Linked DNA regions of Sinorhizobium meliloti. The protein of the gene in region 1 binds, or shares a complex with, the protein of each later gene. Links are inferred from orthologs where the notes say so. Each region holds a gene or a part of one and is shown on either strand. Other genes may lie near its edges.

Region 1 (7,185 bases):
AATTCGACACGCCGCCGCTGATATCGACGTCGCTCGGCACGGCGAAACTGCCGATCGTCAGCGTCGACGAGGTCCCCTTCGACATCCGCTACGAGCGGTTCTACACCACCACGGATCCGTTCGGAAACGAGGTCGAGGTGGCAGAGACCGAGGTCGTTCTCGACATTCAGGGCCACGCCGCCCGCTTCCGCGTCGCCGGCAACCGCGATGTGCTCGAGGCGGATATCGACCGCTTCACGCGCAACCTCACGATCGCCCTGTCCATTTTCGGCCTTGGCGGCCTTGGCGTGAACGCGCTCACGATCCTGTTCGGCCTGAAGCCGCTCGACCAGGTACGCCGCTCGCTTGAAAAGATCCGCACGGGGGAGAGCGAGCGGCTGGATGGCGCTTTCCCGCGGGAGATCCAGCCGCTTGCCAACGAGGTGAACGCGCTGATCGACAGCAATCGGCGCATCGTCGAACGCGCGCGCATGCAGGTCGGCAATCTGGCCCATTCGCTCAAGACGCCGATCGCCGTGCTGCTCAACGAGGCGAGAGTGCTGGAGGTGCCGCACGGCGAGCTGGTCAGGGCCCAGGCGGACGCCATGCAGACACAGGTGCAATCCTATCTCAGCCGCGCCAGGATCGCCGCCCAGCGCGGGTCGGTTCTGGCGCGGACCGAAGCCCAGCCGGCACTGGAAAGAATCATGCGGGTGATGCGGCGCCTCAATCCCGACAAGCAATTCAGCCTCTCGATCAATCCGCCCGGACTGGTGCTGGCGATGGAACAGCAGGACGTCGAGGAAACGGTCGGCAACTTGCTGGAAAACGCCGCCCGTTACGCGCATGATCGGATCTCGCTGAATGTCGAGCCGGCCCCTGAAGATGCGCGCGAAAGGGAGCCGGGCCGCCAGTGGATCGTGCTCCAGATCGACGACGACGGACCGGGGCTCGACCCCGATCAGATCGCGGTGGCGATGAAGCGCGGCAAGCGGCTCGACGAGAGCAAGCCCGGAACCGGGCTCGGTCTTTCGATCGTAAGCGAGATCGTGGGTGAATATCAGGGAAGTGTGGAGCTCAGCCGTCGCGATGTTGGAGGATTGCGGGCCACGCTCGTACTGCCGGCCGCAGTCTAAGCGCCAACCGGATAGGACCGATGCGGGACGATCGTGATCCGGCGGTCACACCCGGACCTGAAAATGCCGGCGCTGACGGCAGGCGGTTGCCTCGACCCTCAGGTGGTGCAAAAAGAACTCGACTGGCGACCGACAAGAGGAATGAGTAGCGCGTATCATGAGGAATTACGCAGAAATGACGCGAGCCTTCGCTTCACGCGGTAGGATCGCGGTGGTGGCTTCGGGTGTAGCCCTCGCCGGCTGTGGCACGACCTCGTCCGGCCAAGGCGGGGCGGTTGCCGGACTCGGAGCAGCTTCCACCCGCGTTGCATCGTCCGCGACCTATATCGAAGCCCTGCAGGGTGGCGTCGTTTCGCGCCTTGGCGGCGTCGATCTCGGCAAGTCGGACCGGCAGCGGGCGCTCGAGGCCGAGTATCGCGCCCTCGAGGCCGCGCCGGGCGGGCAGCCCGTCGCCTGGCAAGGGCGGGGCGTCAGCGGCTCCGTCGTCGCTGCCGCACCCTATCAGGTCGGGTCGCAGAATTGCCGTCAATACAGCCATACGGTTACCGTCAAAAGCCAACAGACCACGGCACGCGGCGCGGCCTGCCGCAACAGCGATGGAAGCTGGACGCCGCTCACCTGAGCGGCACCGCCCTCGCATATCGCGAACCGTGTAAGGTGTTGAATCGCGGCCGGTTTGCTTTGGGCGAGCGGATTCCTCGCGCGCGGCGGCACTTCTTGCGGCGAAACGCCTCAAATATACGTCATTGCCGGTTTTCGAGTTGGAATGACATGGCCCTCATAGTATTCCCCAAACATGTTGTTCTGGATCCTCGTCGCCATTCTGACGGCGGCTGTCGCAGCCGTGCTTCTTCTGCCGCTCATGCGGGCGGCAGAGCCGTTACCGTCTCGCCATAGTCACGACATCGAAGTCTATCGCGATCAGCTCGGTGAGCTGGCGCGGGACCGGGAGGCCGGTCTGATCGGAAGCGAGGAAGCCGAGCTGGCCAGGGCCGAGATCGCCCGCCGCATGCTTTCAGCCAGTGCCGCGGATCAGGCTGTGGCGGAGCGCACGCCGAAGCGGCTTCTATCCAACCGCCTGGCGCAGGCTTTCATTTTCCTCTGTCTTCCGGCTGTCGGCCTTTGTCTCTATTTGACGACCGGGAGCCCCGGCGTGCCGGCGCAGCCGCTCGCGGCCCGCCTTGCCGACCCCGGCGACGACGTCAACATCCTGATCGCGAAGGCCGAAAACCACCTGGCCCTCAATCCTCAAGACGGCGCCGGTTGGGATCTGCTCGCGCCGATCTACATGCGCCATGGCCGCCTGGACGATGCCGTCGCCGCCTACGACCGCGCGATCCGCCTGCTCGGGCCAACCCCGGCAAGAATGGGCGGCTACGCCGAGGCTCTGGTGGCGCAGGCCGGCGGTCTGGTTACAGCCGAGGCGCAGAACGCTCTGCAAAAGGCGCTGGCCCTCGACCCCGACGATCCACGCTCCGCATTCTACCTCGCGCTCGGCCTAAAGCAGGAGGGCAAGCACGCAGAGGCGCTCGCAGCATTCCGCAAGCTTGCAGAGAGCTCACCGGCCGATGCGCCCTGGCTGTCTCTGGTGAACCAGCATATCGCGGAGCTCGCCGCCGCCCCGGCCGGCCCAGGCCCTGCCGCGCCCGGAGATCCAGCTCCCGGCGATATTGCCGCCGCAAAGGAAATGAATGCCGGCGACCGGCAGGCGATGATCCGCGGCATGGTCGACAGCCTGGCAAGCCGCCTGAAGGAGGACCCGGCCAACCTGGAGGGCTGGATGCGCCTGGTCCGTTCCTATGTGGTGCTGGACCAAAGAGACAGGGCGAAAGATGCGTTGCATGACGGACTGAGGGCCTTCCCGGCAACGGGCGAGCAGGGGAAGCAGTTGCTGGCCTTGGCCCGGGAACTGGGGATCGACGCCGGCGGAGAGGCTGAATGACACGCAAGCAGAAAAGGTTGGCGATAATCGGCGGCGGCGTGGCATTTCTGACGGCCGCGGTGCTGCTCGTCATGTTCGCCTTCAGCCAGGCGGTCGCCTATTTCTATGTTCCGGGCGATCTTGCGAAGGCCGACGTCGCGCCGGGGACGCGTATCCGCCTCGGCGGACTTGTCGAGGCGGGCTCCGTCAAGCGCGGCGAGGGCAGGACCATCACCTTCACGGTGACGGATACGCTTGCGACCGTTCCGGTGACCTATACCGGCATCCTGCCCGACCTCTTCCGAGAGGGCCAGGGCGTGGTGGCCGAGGGTGCCTTCGTCGGCGGCAGCCCGGTTTTCGTTGCGGACACCGTCCTCGCAAAGCATGATGAGACATACATGCCGAAGGATGTCGCCGACCGCCTCAAAGCGCAGGGCGTCACGCTCGGCGGGGAGGAAAACATCCGATGATCATCGAACTCGGGCACTATGCACTGGTTTTGGCGCTCGCGACCGCGATCATCCAGGGCGTCCTGCCCGTCCTGGGGGTGCGGCGCGGCGACCCTTCCTTGATGGGACTGGCAGCAAACGCGGCGCTCGTCTGCTTCCTGCTCGTCGCTTTCTCCTTCGCCGTGCTGACATTCGCCTATGTGACATCGGATTTCTCGGTCAAGAACGTCTGGGAGAACTCGCATTCCCTCAAACCGCTGATCTACAAGATCACCGGGGTCTGGGGAAACCATGAAGGCTCGATGCTTCTCTGGCTGCTCATTCTTGTCTTCTTTTCCGCGATGGTGGCGCTCTTCGGCCGCAACCTGCCGGAGACGTTGAAGGCGAACGTCCTTGCGGTGCAGGCCTGGATCGCGACCGCCTTCGCGTTCTTCGTCCTGCTGACCTCCAATCCCTTCGCGCGGCTCGTGCCGGCACCGGGCGAGGGCAGGGACCTCAACCCCGTGCTGCAGGATATCGGGCTCGCGATCCACCCGCCCTTGCTCTATCTCGGCTATGTCGGCTTTTCCGTATGCTTCTCCTTCGCGGTCGCCGCGCTCATCGAGGGGCGGATCGATGCGGCCTGGGCGCGTTGGGTGCGGCCGTGGACACTTGCCGCCTGGACTTTTCTTACCGCCGGCATCGCCATGGGCTCCTATTGGGCCTATTACGAGCTGGGCTGGGGCGGCTGGTGGTTCTGGGACCCGGTCGAAAACGCCTCCTTCATGCCTTGGCTCGCCGGAACGGCACTTCTGCACTCGGCCCTGGTCATGGAAAAGCGCGAAGCGCTAAAGATATGGACCGTGCTGCTGGCGATCATGACCTTCTCGCTGTCGCTGCTCGGCACGTTCCTGGTGCGCTCCGGCGTGCTGACATCCGTCCATGCCTTCGCCACCGACCCGACCCGCGGCGTCTTCATTCTCGCCATCCTGGTCGTCTTCATCGGCGGTGCGTTCTCGCTCTTTGCCTTCCGTGCCTCCCATCTCAAGGCCGGGGGAATATTCGCACCGGTTTCGCGTGAGGGTGCGCTCGTCGTGAACAACCTGATCCTGACGACGGCCACGGCGACGGTGCTGACCGGCACGCTGTATCCGCTGGTACTCGAAGCGCTGACCGGCGACAAAATTTCGGTCGGCGCGCCGTTCTTCAACATGACGTTCGGCCTGCTGATGCTGCCGCTCATCGCCGTCGTTCCCTTCGGCCCGCTGCTTGCCTGGAAGCGCGGCGACCTTGCCGGTGCGGCGCAGCGTCTGTTTGCGGCTGCCGCGCTCGGCCTGCTCGCCGCGGCGATCTGTTATTACGCGGTAAACGGTGGCCCGGTCCTGGCTCCTTTCGGCCTCGGCCTCGGCGTCTACCTGATTCTGGGAGCGCTCACCGATCTGGTTCTGCGCTCCGGGCTCGGCAAGGTGGCGGCGGGCGTCGCCTGGAGACGGCTTTCGGGCCTGCCGCGTTCGGCTTTCGGCACGGCGCTCGCCCATATCGGGCTCGGAATCACCCTGATCGGGATCGTCACGGTCACGGCTTTCGAAACGGAAACGGTCGTCGAGATGAAACCGGGGGCGGTGGTCGATGTCGGGCGTTACAGCCTGCGTTTCGACGGCATGCGTGAAGGGCGCGGGCCGAACTATACCGAGGATGCCGGCCATTTCACCGTCAGTCGAGGCGGCGTCGAGGTTACCGAGATCTGGTCGTCGAAACGGCTCTATTCGGCGCGGCGCATGCCGACGACCGAGGCCGGAATCCGGACCTTCGGCCTGAGCCAGCTCTATGTATCCTTGGGCGACGACATGGCGGACGGCGGCATCGTCGTCCGCATCTGGTGGAAACCGCTGATCCTATGCATCTGGGGCGGCGCGCTCGTGATGATGGCCGGCGGCGTCGTTTCGCTCAGCGACCGGCGCCTTCGCGTCGGCGCGCCGGCGCGTGCCAGAAAGGCCCTCGCCCTGGATCACGATGATTTCAGGTCGGATCGACCAAAAATCATCAACGTGATCGATTCTAAAGGTTAGAGCGGGATGCGGGCGGAAAACCGTGCACACTTTTCCTTATCCCGCTCTGGGAGCTGCCAAATGATCCGGCTGCTGATCGCCCTCTTCCTTTTGCTGGCGTCCGTTGCCCCGGGCTTCGCCGTCAATCCTGACGAGGTGCTTGCGGATCCGGCGCTCGAAGCGCGTGCCCGGGCGATCTCCGCCCAGCTCCGCTGCATGGTCTGCCAGAACCAGTCGATCGACGATTCGAACGCTGAACTCGCCAAGGATCTGCGGCTGCTCGTACGCGAGCGCCTGAAGAACGGCGATTCCGACGAAGCCGTGATTTCCTACGTCGTCTCACGCTACGGCGAATTCGTGCTCCTGAACCCTCGCCTCGAGGCCAAGACGCTCGTGCTGTGGGGCATGCCTGCCATTCTGCTCGTGGCCGGCATCATCACCCTCGTCGTGGCCGCAAGACGCCGCGGCGCAAGAGTTCCGGGCGCACCGCTTTCCGACGAGGAAAAGGAAAGGCTGGACAGGCTCCTGCGGCCCTGATCTCAAGCAGGAGGCGCCGGCGCGATTTGGGCGCATCCGTCCGCGCCTTGCAGCTCCACCGCAACATTACCAAAAATTCATCTGCCGGACAGAACTCAGTAAGGTCCCGTCCGTTACATCTGACGGCACAGGCTGTTTCCTCCAGTCACAGCCAGACGAGCGGGTTTCCGACGGTGAGGCCGTTGGATCCGACTCGGGGAAAAGGTTTCGAAGCAGCCTGCCTTGCAGGCGGGCTTCATGAAAGAGAGAAGGCAAAACGAATGTCTACGATCAAAGCTCCACGTCCCTCCTTGAAGACTGTGCTGAAGACCACGACGGTAGCCGGTCTCGCAGCCGTGCTGCTGACGACCGGCCTGCCGGCCGAAGTCGCGCAGTCCTTCGCCGAAGCCGTGAGGGTGCAGGCCCCGGCTGTGCCGAGTTTCGCCAATGTGGTCGACGCCGTTTCGCCGGCGGTCGTCTCCGTCCGCGTGCAGGCACGTGAACGCGTCAGCGACGATGAAAGCAACTTCACCTTCGATTTCGGCGGCCGCGGGTTCGAGGACCTGCCGGAAGACCATCCGCTGCGGCGTTTCTTCCGCGAATTCGCTCCGCGTGAAAATGACCGTGCCGATCGTTGGCGCGACCGCCGCGGTCCGCGTGGCGAAGGTCGTCTCCGTCCGCGGGCGCAAGGCTCCGGCTTCTTCATCACCGAAGACGGTTACCTCGTCACCAACAACCACGTCGTCTCCGACGGCTCGGCCTTCACCGTTATCATGAACGACGGAACCGAGCTCGACGCCAAGCTCGTCGGCAAGGACAGCCGGACCGACCTTGCCGTGCTCAAGGTCGATGACAAGCGCAAGTTCACCTATGTCAGCTTCGCGGACGACGAGAAGGTGCGCGTCGGCGACTGGGTGGTCGCTGTCGGCAATCCCTTCGGCCTCGGCGGCACGGTCACTGCCGGCATCATCTCCGCTCGGGGCCGCGATATCGGCTCCGGTCCCTATGACGATTATCTGCAGGTCGACGCAGCGGTGAACCGCGGCAATTCCGGTGGTCCGACCTTCAATCTTTCCGGCGAGGTGGTCGGTATCAACACGGCCATCTTTTCGCCCTCCGGCGGCAATGTCGGTATCGCCTTTGCAATCCCCGCCTCG
Region 2 (7,175 bases), 1.3 Mb from region 1 along the record:
CGCCCCCGACCGCCCCGTCCTTGACCGCCCCGTCCTTGGCCGCCCTGCCGTCATCCGCTGCGGACGCTCCGCAGAACGCACCAAACAGCCCGACCGCCAGGGTGAGACGTCGGATTGTTGGTGTGCAGGCGGATATCATGGCGTCTTTGTTCGTGCTCGTTAGAGCACTTCCGGGAAAATGTGGAACCGTTTTCCATCCGGAAGTGCGTCGTTTCAACGCGATTGCCGCGTGGGGAGACCCCTACATACGACGGGTATTCGTCAACGAAAAGTCACGTTGGAGTGACTGCCGCAAAGCCGTGGAAAACCCACGCCGAGCTGGCATGAAAAAGCCGGGACGCCGCTGTAGACGCCCCGGCTTTTCTGTTCATGACTTGCCGATCAGGCGGCGAGATCGCGCAGAACCGTCTGCAGGATGCCGCCATTGTTGACGTAGGTGACCTCGTCGAGCGTATCGATGCGGCAGATGAGCGGGACCTCCTTCACCGAGCCGTCGCCATAGGTGATCTTCGCCACGCGCTTCTCGCGCGGCTGGACGTTGGCGAGATTCTCGATCGTCACGACTTCGTCGCCCTTGAGACCCAGCGATTCCCAGGTCATGCCTTCCTCGAAGACGAAGGGGACGACGCCCATGCCGACCAGGTTCGAACGGTGGATGCGTTCGAAGGACTGGGCGATCACGGCCTTGACGCCGAGGAGGTTTGTGCCCTTGGCCGCCCAGTCACGCGAAGAGCCGTTGCCGTATTCGACGCCGGCGAAGATGACGAGCGGAACGCCCTCCTCCTTGTACTGCATGGCCGCGTCATAGATCGACATCTCCTCCTTGGAGGGATAGTGGATCGTATAACCGCCTTCCTTGCCGTTCGGGCCGAGCATGTGGTTGCGGATGCGGATATTGGCGAAGGTGCCGCGCATCATCACCTCATGATTGCCGCGGCGCGTGCCGTACTGGTTGAAGTCGGCAATCCCGACGCCATGCTCGAGGAGATAGGCGCCGGCAGGCGAGGCCGCCTTGATCGAACCGGCCGGGGAAATGTGGTCGGTTGTGATCTTGTCGCCGAAGAGACCGAGGACGCGGGCGTTCTTGATGTCGGAAATGCCGGCGCCCTTCTTGCCCATGCCGACGAAGTAGGGCGGGTTCTGGACGTAGGTGGACCCCTCGTCCCAGGCATAGGTCTGGCCGGCCGGAACCTGGACCGCCTGCCAGTTGGCGTCGCCCTTGAACACGTCCGCATACTTGGTCGCGTAGAGCTCGCGGGTGACGTATCTGAAGATGAAGTCCTGGATCTCCTGCGAAGTCGGCCAGATGTCCCTCAGGTAGACCGGTTGCCCGTCCCGGTCTTCGCCGATCGGCTCCTTCGTCAGGTCCTTCTGGACGGAACCCGCCAGCGCATAGGCGACGACGAGCGGCGGCGAGGCGAGATAGTTCGCCTGGACGTCCGGCGAGATGCGGCCTTCGAAGTTGCGGTTGCCGGAAAGCACGCCGGCGGCGATCAGGCCCTTGTCGTTGATCGTCTTGGAGATCTCCGTCGGCAGCGGGCCGGAATTGCCGATGCAGGTGGTGCAGCCGAAGCCGACCAGATTGAAGCCGAGCTTGTCGAGATCCGTCTGCAGGCCGGACTTCGACAGGTACTCGGCGACGACCTGCGATCCGGGCGCCAGCGACGTCTTGACCCAGGGCTGCGTTTTCAGGCCCTTGGCGACGGCGTTGCGGGCAAGCAGGCCGGCGGCGATCAGCACCGAGGGGTTCGAGGTGTTGGTGCAGGAGGTGATCGCGGCGATCGCGACGTCGCCATGACCGAGATCGTAGTCGGTGCCCTCGACCGCGTAGCGGTTGGCGAGCTGACCGGGCTTCTTGTAGTCGTTGTCGAGCGCCGCCGCGAAGCCGGAGGCGATGTTCTCGAGCGCGATGCGGCCCTCGGGCCGCTTGGGGCCGGCCATCGACGGCACGACGTCGCCGAGGTCGAGTTCCAGCGTGTCGGTGAAGACGAGCTCGGAACCATCCCCTTCCCGCCACATGCCCTGGGCCTTGGAGTAGGCTTCGACCAGCGCGATACGCTGTTCTTCACGGCCCGAGATGGTGAGATAGTTGATCGTCTCGGCATCGACCGGGAAGAAGCCGCAGGTGGCGCCGTATTCCGGGCCCATATTGCCGATCGTCGCGCGGTCGGCGAGCGTCATGTTGTCGAGGCCGGGGCCGAAGAATTCGACGAACTTGGAGACGACGCCCTTCTTGCGCAGCATCTGCACGACGGTAAGCACCAGGTCGGTCGCGGTCACGCCTTCCTTGAGCTTGCCGGTGAGCTTGAAGCCGATGACTTCCGGCAGGAGCATGGAAACCGGCTGGCCGAGCATCGCCGCTTCGGCTTCGATGCCGCCGACGCCCCAACCGAGCACGCCGAGGCCGTTGATCATCGTCGTGTGGCTGTCCGTGCCGACGCAGGTATCCGGATAGGCGGTGACTTCGCCGTCCTCTTCCCTGGTCCAGACGGCCTGACCCAGATATTCGAGATTGACCTGGTGACAGATGCCGGTGCCGGGCGGCACGACGCGGAAGTTCTTGAAGGCCTGCTGGCCCCATTTGAGGAAGCGGTAGCGCTCGCCGTTGCGCTGGTACTCAAGCTCGACATTGCGGGCAAAGGCGGTCGGCGTGCCGAATTCGTCAACGATCACCGAGTGGTCGATGACGAGATCGACGGGAACGAGCGGGTTGATCTTTTCCGGGTCGCCGCCAAGCGAAACCATCGCGTCGCGCATCGCCGCGAGGTCGACGACGGCGGGAACGCCGGTGAAGTCCTGCATCAGCACGCGCGCCGGGCGATAGGCGATCTCGTTCTCGGCCGTGCCCTTGTCGCCGAGCCATGCGGCGATGTTTTCGATGTCCTTCTTGGTGACCGAGCGTCCATCCTCATTGCGCAACAGGTTTTCCAGCAGAACCTTCATCGAATAGGGAAGCTTCGAAATGCCGGCGAGGCCGTTCGCCTCCGCCTTCGGCAGGCTGTAATAGACATAGTCCACGCCGTTGACCGTGAGCGTGGAGCGACAATTGAAGCTGTCTAGGGATTTGGACACTGGATGATACCCCGTTCCGTCTGATCGCCAAAAACTGACGTACGAACGCCCGAGCACCTGTGAGGCGCGAAGTGGGATGCGGGTACGGTCATTTCCGCTGTCCGTACGTGGAAGCTCGTTCCATGTTCGGCGCTTGGATGAAATTCACGCCGACCGCTGGCGTGTTGGCCGCCTTATAGATAATTTCTCCAAATCGTGCCAGACCAACCAAGGTCCAATCGGAACTTTTTTTGCTCTGCGAAAAGATACGTCAAGGGAAGCTGGAAATTCATGCGCCTCATGGCTGAAGGTTTGAGTGCGAGGCGCGGTGAGGACCTGATTTTCAACGATATTTCGTTCGCGCTGGCTGCCGGCGAGGCGCTTGTGGTGACCGGCCCGAACGGTGCCGGCAAGTCGACGCTCCTGCGCGTCCTGGCGGGGCTTCTCGAGCCGGAAGGGGGCCGCGTCCGGCTCGAGGACGGCCCCTCGGGGTTCGAGCATCCGCGCGAACTCAGCCATTATCTCGGCCACCGCAACGCGATGAAGCGCGAGCTGACTGTGGAGGAAAACCTCACCTTCTGGCAGCGCTTCCTCGGCGATTCGCCGGGCGGCTCCGGCATCGGCCTCGTCGAAGCGGCGGAGGCCGTGGGGCTCGCCGACATCATTCATCTGCCCTTCGGCTATCTTTCCGCCGGCCAGCAGCGGCGCATGGCAATGGCGAAGCTCATTGTCGCCTTCCGGCCCATCTGGCTTCTCGACGAACCGACGGCGGCGCTCGACCTCAGCGCCGACAGGCTTTTTGCCGGGCTGGTCGCCGCCCATCTCGACCGCGGCGGCATCGTCGTCGCGGCCACCCACCAGCCGCTTGGATTCGCGGGGGCGAAGAGCCTTGAAATGACGGGATTCGTCCATTGATCGCCCTCTTTTTCCGGGATCTCAAGCTTTCGGTGCGCGCCGGCGGCGGCGCGATGATCGGCGTGCTCTTTTTCATGACGGTCGTCGCGGTCATCCCCTTCGGCGTCGGCCCCGATCTGAACCTGCTCGCCCGCATCGGCCCGGCGATCCTCTGGATCGGCGCGCTGCTCGCGTCGCTGCTCGGACTCGACAGGCTCTTTCAGGCGGAGCGCGAGGACGGCTCGCTCGATCTCATCATGATGCAGGAGACGCCATTGCTTCTCGCCGTTCTCGTCAAATGCGCTGCTCATTGGACCGCCACCGGCCTGCCGCTGGTGATCGCCTCGCCCTTTCTCGGCCTGTTCATGAACATGGACGAAGGCGCCATCGGGGCCACCATGGTCACCCTGCTCGCGGGAACGCCGGCGATAACCTTCATCGGCGCGGTCGGTGCTGCGGTCGCGGTGGCGCTGCCGCGCGGCGGCCTGCTCGTCTCGATCCTCGTCCTGCCGCTTGCCATACCGGTGCTCATCTTCGGCGTCAGCGCGGTCTATGCGGCAATCGAGGATCCGGCCCCGTTTCTGCCGCCTTTCATGATATTGATGGCGATAACCCTGTTCTTCGCGGTGATCGGACCAGTGGCGGCCGCGGCGGCACTCAGGCACTCGGCCGACTGACGGGACCCGGCACCTTAGGATGAATTGCGGAAGCCGGCCTTCCGCGTTAAAGAACCGTCATGAGTGAAAGCAGCCTGGCCATACGCAAATTCAGCGATCTCGCCAACCCGACCCGGTTCCTGGCGCTGACGGATCGCGTGCTGCCCTGGCTTGCCGCTCTCACGCTGCTCGTCTTCGCGGCTGGGCTCTGGCTCTCCTTTACCACCGAAGGCGACTACCAGCAGGGCGAGACGGTGCGTATCATGTATGTGCATGTGCCTTCGGCCTGGCTTTCCATGATGTGCTACACGGTCATGGCGATCTCCGCACTCGGCACGCTCGTCTGGCGTCATCCGCTCGCCGACGTCTCGGCAAGAGCCGCAGCGCCGATCGGCGCCTGCTTCACCTTTCTGGCACTCGTCACCGGCTCGCTCTGGGGCAAGCCGATGTGGGGCACCTGGTGGGTCTGGGATGCGCGGCTGACCTCGGTCTTCGTGCTCTTCCTCATGTATCTCGGGCTGATCGCGCTGAACCGCGCCATGGATGACCCGAGCCGATCTGCGCGAGTCTCGGCCGTGCTTATCCTCGTCGGTTTCGTCAACATCCCGATCATCAAGTTCTCGGTCGAGTGGTGGAACACGCTGCATCAGCCCGCAAGCGTCATACGCCTCGACGGGCCGACGATCGATCCGGAATTCCTGCGGCCGCTCATCGTCATGGCGATCGCCTTCACGCTCCTGTTCTTCACCCTGCATATCGCTGCCATGCGCAACGAGATCTGGCGCCGTCGCGTGGCCTCGCTCAGGCGCCAGGCGGCGCGCAATGCCGGCCGGGAGCAGCTTACGCCATGATGAGCCATGCCGCCTATGTCGTCGCCAGCTACGCGGTTGCCGCCGCCACGGTAGCCGGACTCATCCTGTGGGTCCTTACCGACGGCCGCGCCCGCAGGCGCGAATTGCAGCAGCTCGAGGCCGCCGGGATCCGCCGCCGCTCCGCGGCAGGGCCAGCCGGAGGGGGCAAATGACGGACGCTGAGACGCCGCAGGACGAGCGCAGGCCCGGAGCCCTCCGTTATCTCATGGCGGCGCTTCCGCTCCTCATCTTCGCGGTGCTCGCACTCATCTTCTGGAGCCAGTTGAACTCCGGCAGGGACGTCAGCGAAATCCCCTCGGCGCTGATCGGCACCAAGGCGCCGATGCTCGCCATGCCCCCGCTCGAAGGGGCTGCAACGCCGTCGGGCGAGCCGATGCCGGCTCTCGACGACGCGGCGGTGAAGGGCAAGCTCACGCTCGTCAATGTCTGGGCTTCCTGGTGCGTCCCCTGCCGGCAGGAGCATCCGATCATCCTCGAATTGTCGAAGGACCCGCGCCTCAACGTCGTCGGCATCAATTACAAGGACCGGAACGAGAACGCGCTGAGGTTCCTCGGCGAACTCGGCAATCCTTTCTCGGCGATCGGCGTCGATCCGAACGGCAAGGCGGCGATCAACTGGGGCGTCTACGGCATCCCGGAGTCCTTCCTCGTCGCCGCCGACGGCACGATCCTCTACAAGCGCGCCGGCCCCTTCGACGAGAAGAGCCTCCGGGAAGGGCTGATGCCGGCGATCGAGAAGGCGCTTGCGGGTTCGTAGTCGCAGCTGCCCCTCATCCGGCCTGCCGGCACCTTCTCCCCGCAAGCAGGGCGAAGGAGACTCGCGGCGGCCCCGCATGTCCCTTCTCCCCGTTGAACGGGGAGAAGGTGGCGGCAGCCGGACGAGGGGCAAATGCCGGAGAGAGGGAGCCGTTAGTCTAAACCCCCGCCTGCCATGCCTTCACCGCATCGAGCGGCCAGACCAGCATCAGCACGTTGAGCGTCAGGTTGTCGCGCACCATGTAGCCGGTGAAGAGTTCGAGAACGATGGCGATCGCGACCGTGGCTGCCACCGGGAGCCGCGAAGCGATGAGGAAGCCGACAGCCATGGCGAGCGTATCCATGGCCGAATTCAGGATGCTGTCGCCGAAATAATCGAGCGAGATCGTCGCGGCGCGGTAGCGGTTGATTACCATCGGCGTGTTCTCGGCGATCTCCCAGGCGGACTCTATCACGGTTGCGAGAAGCAGGCGCGCGCTCCAGGGCTTGCCGCGCATGAGAAGGTGACCGAGGCCGTAGAAGAGAAAGCCGTGGATGACATGGGACGGCGTGTACCAGTCGGAAAGGTGTTGGGAGTTACCGCTGGATTTGACGACGCCTTCCCAGAGCTTGATGTAGCCGCATTCGCAGATCCATAGCCGCCCCATCAGATGCTGCACGAGGACCTGGATTGCCAGCACGCCGAGGCAGGCAAGCAACCAGAGCGCCGCTCTTCGCTGCTTGTCGTCCTGCGAGCCGGCCGCGATCGTCACTCCGCGCTATCCTGTTCGAGCGAGTGCTTCATGATCAGCGGCATCTGGGCGAGCGTGAAGAGGATGGTGATCGGCATGGTGCCCCAGACCTTGAAGGCGACCCAGAAATCCGTCGAGAAGGAGCGCCAGATCACCTCGTTGAGCACGGCGAGGAACAGGAAGAACACACCCCAGCGGATCGTCAGCTTCCGCCA

The links. Proteins that work in one complex are often made in the same cells at the same time.
Region 2: the proteins of ccmE (region 1) and ccmB are in contact, whole or in part, in a solved structure (PDB 8CE8), measured with the Escherichia coli proteins. The link is inferred for Sinorhizobium meliloti from one-to-one orthologs.

Annotation. Positions count from the first base shown.
Region 1 is NZ_JAGIOS010000001.1:168,234-175,418, reverse strand. Bases 1,783-4,779 are described here. They hold ccmE (cytochrome c maturation protein CcmE), read left to right. Parts: upstream 1,783-3,053; coding sequence 3,054-3,506; downstream 3,507-4,779. Other genes in these bases: JOH52_RS00805 (heme lyase CcmF/NrfE family subunit), read left to right, coding at 3,503-4,779; ccmI (c-type cytochrome biogenesis protein CcmI), read left to right, coding at 1,912-3,057. Outside these bases: two-component system sensor histidine kinase FeuQ, read left to right, coding at 1-1,115; JOH52_RS00820 (hypothetical protein), read left to right, coding at 1,291-1,737; more of JOH52_RS00805, read left to right, coding at 4,780-5,533; JOH52_RS00800 (cytochrome c-type biogenesis protein), read left to right, coding at 5,594-6,049; JOH52_RS00795 (Do family serine endopeptidase), read left to right, coding at 6,310-7,185. UniProt on the Escherichia coli protein: Heme chaperone required for the biogenesis of c-type cytochromes. Transiently binds heme delivered by CcmC and transfers the heme to apo-cytochromes in a process facilitated by CcmF and CcmH.
Region 2 is NZ_JAGIOS010000001.1:1,488,932-1,496,106, reverse strand. What follows is about bases 2,806-5,792. They hold ccmB (heme exporter protein CcmB), read left to right. Parts: upstream 2,806-3,962; coding sequence 3,963-4,622; downstream 4,623-5,792. Other genes in these bases: JOH52_RS06975 (DsbE family thiol:disulfide interchange protein), read left to right, coding at 5,622-5,792; ccmD (heme exporter protein CcmD), read left to right, coding at 5,449-5,625; JOH52_RS06985 (heme ABC transporter permease), read left to right, coding at 4,682-5,452; ccmA (heme ABC exporter ATP-binding protein CcmA), read left to right, coding at 3,343-3,966; acnA (aconitate hydratase AcnA), read right to left, coding at 2,806-3,072. Also shown: JOH52_RS07005 (DUF1223 domain-containing protein), read right to left, coding at 1-139; more of acnA, read right to left, coding at 382-2,805; more of JOH52_RS06975, read left to right, coding at 5,793-6,230; JOH52_RS06970 (DUF2585 domain-containing protein), read right to left, coding at 6,388-6,981; JOH52_RS06965 (septation protein A), read right to left, coding at 6,978-7,175. UniProt on the Escherichia coli protein: Required for the export of heme to the periplasm for the biogenesis of c-type cytochromes.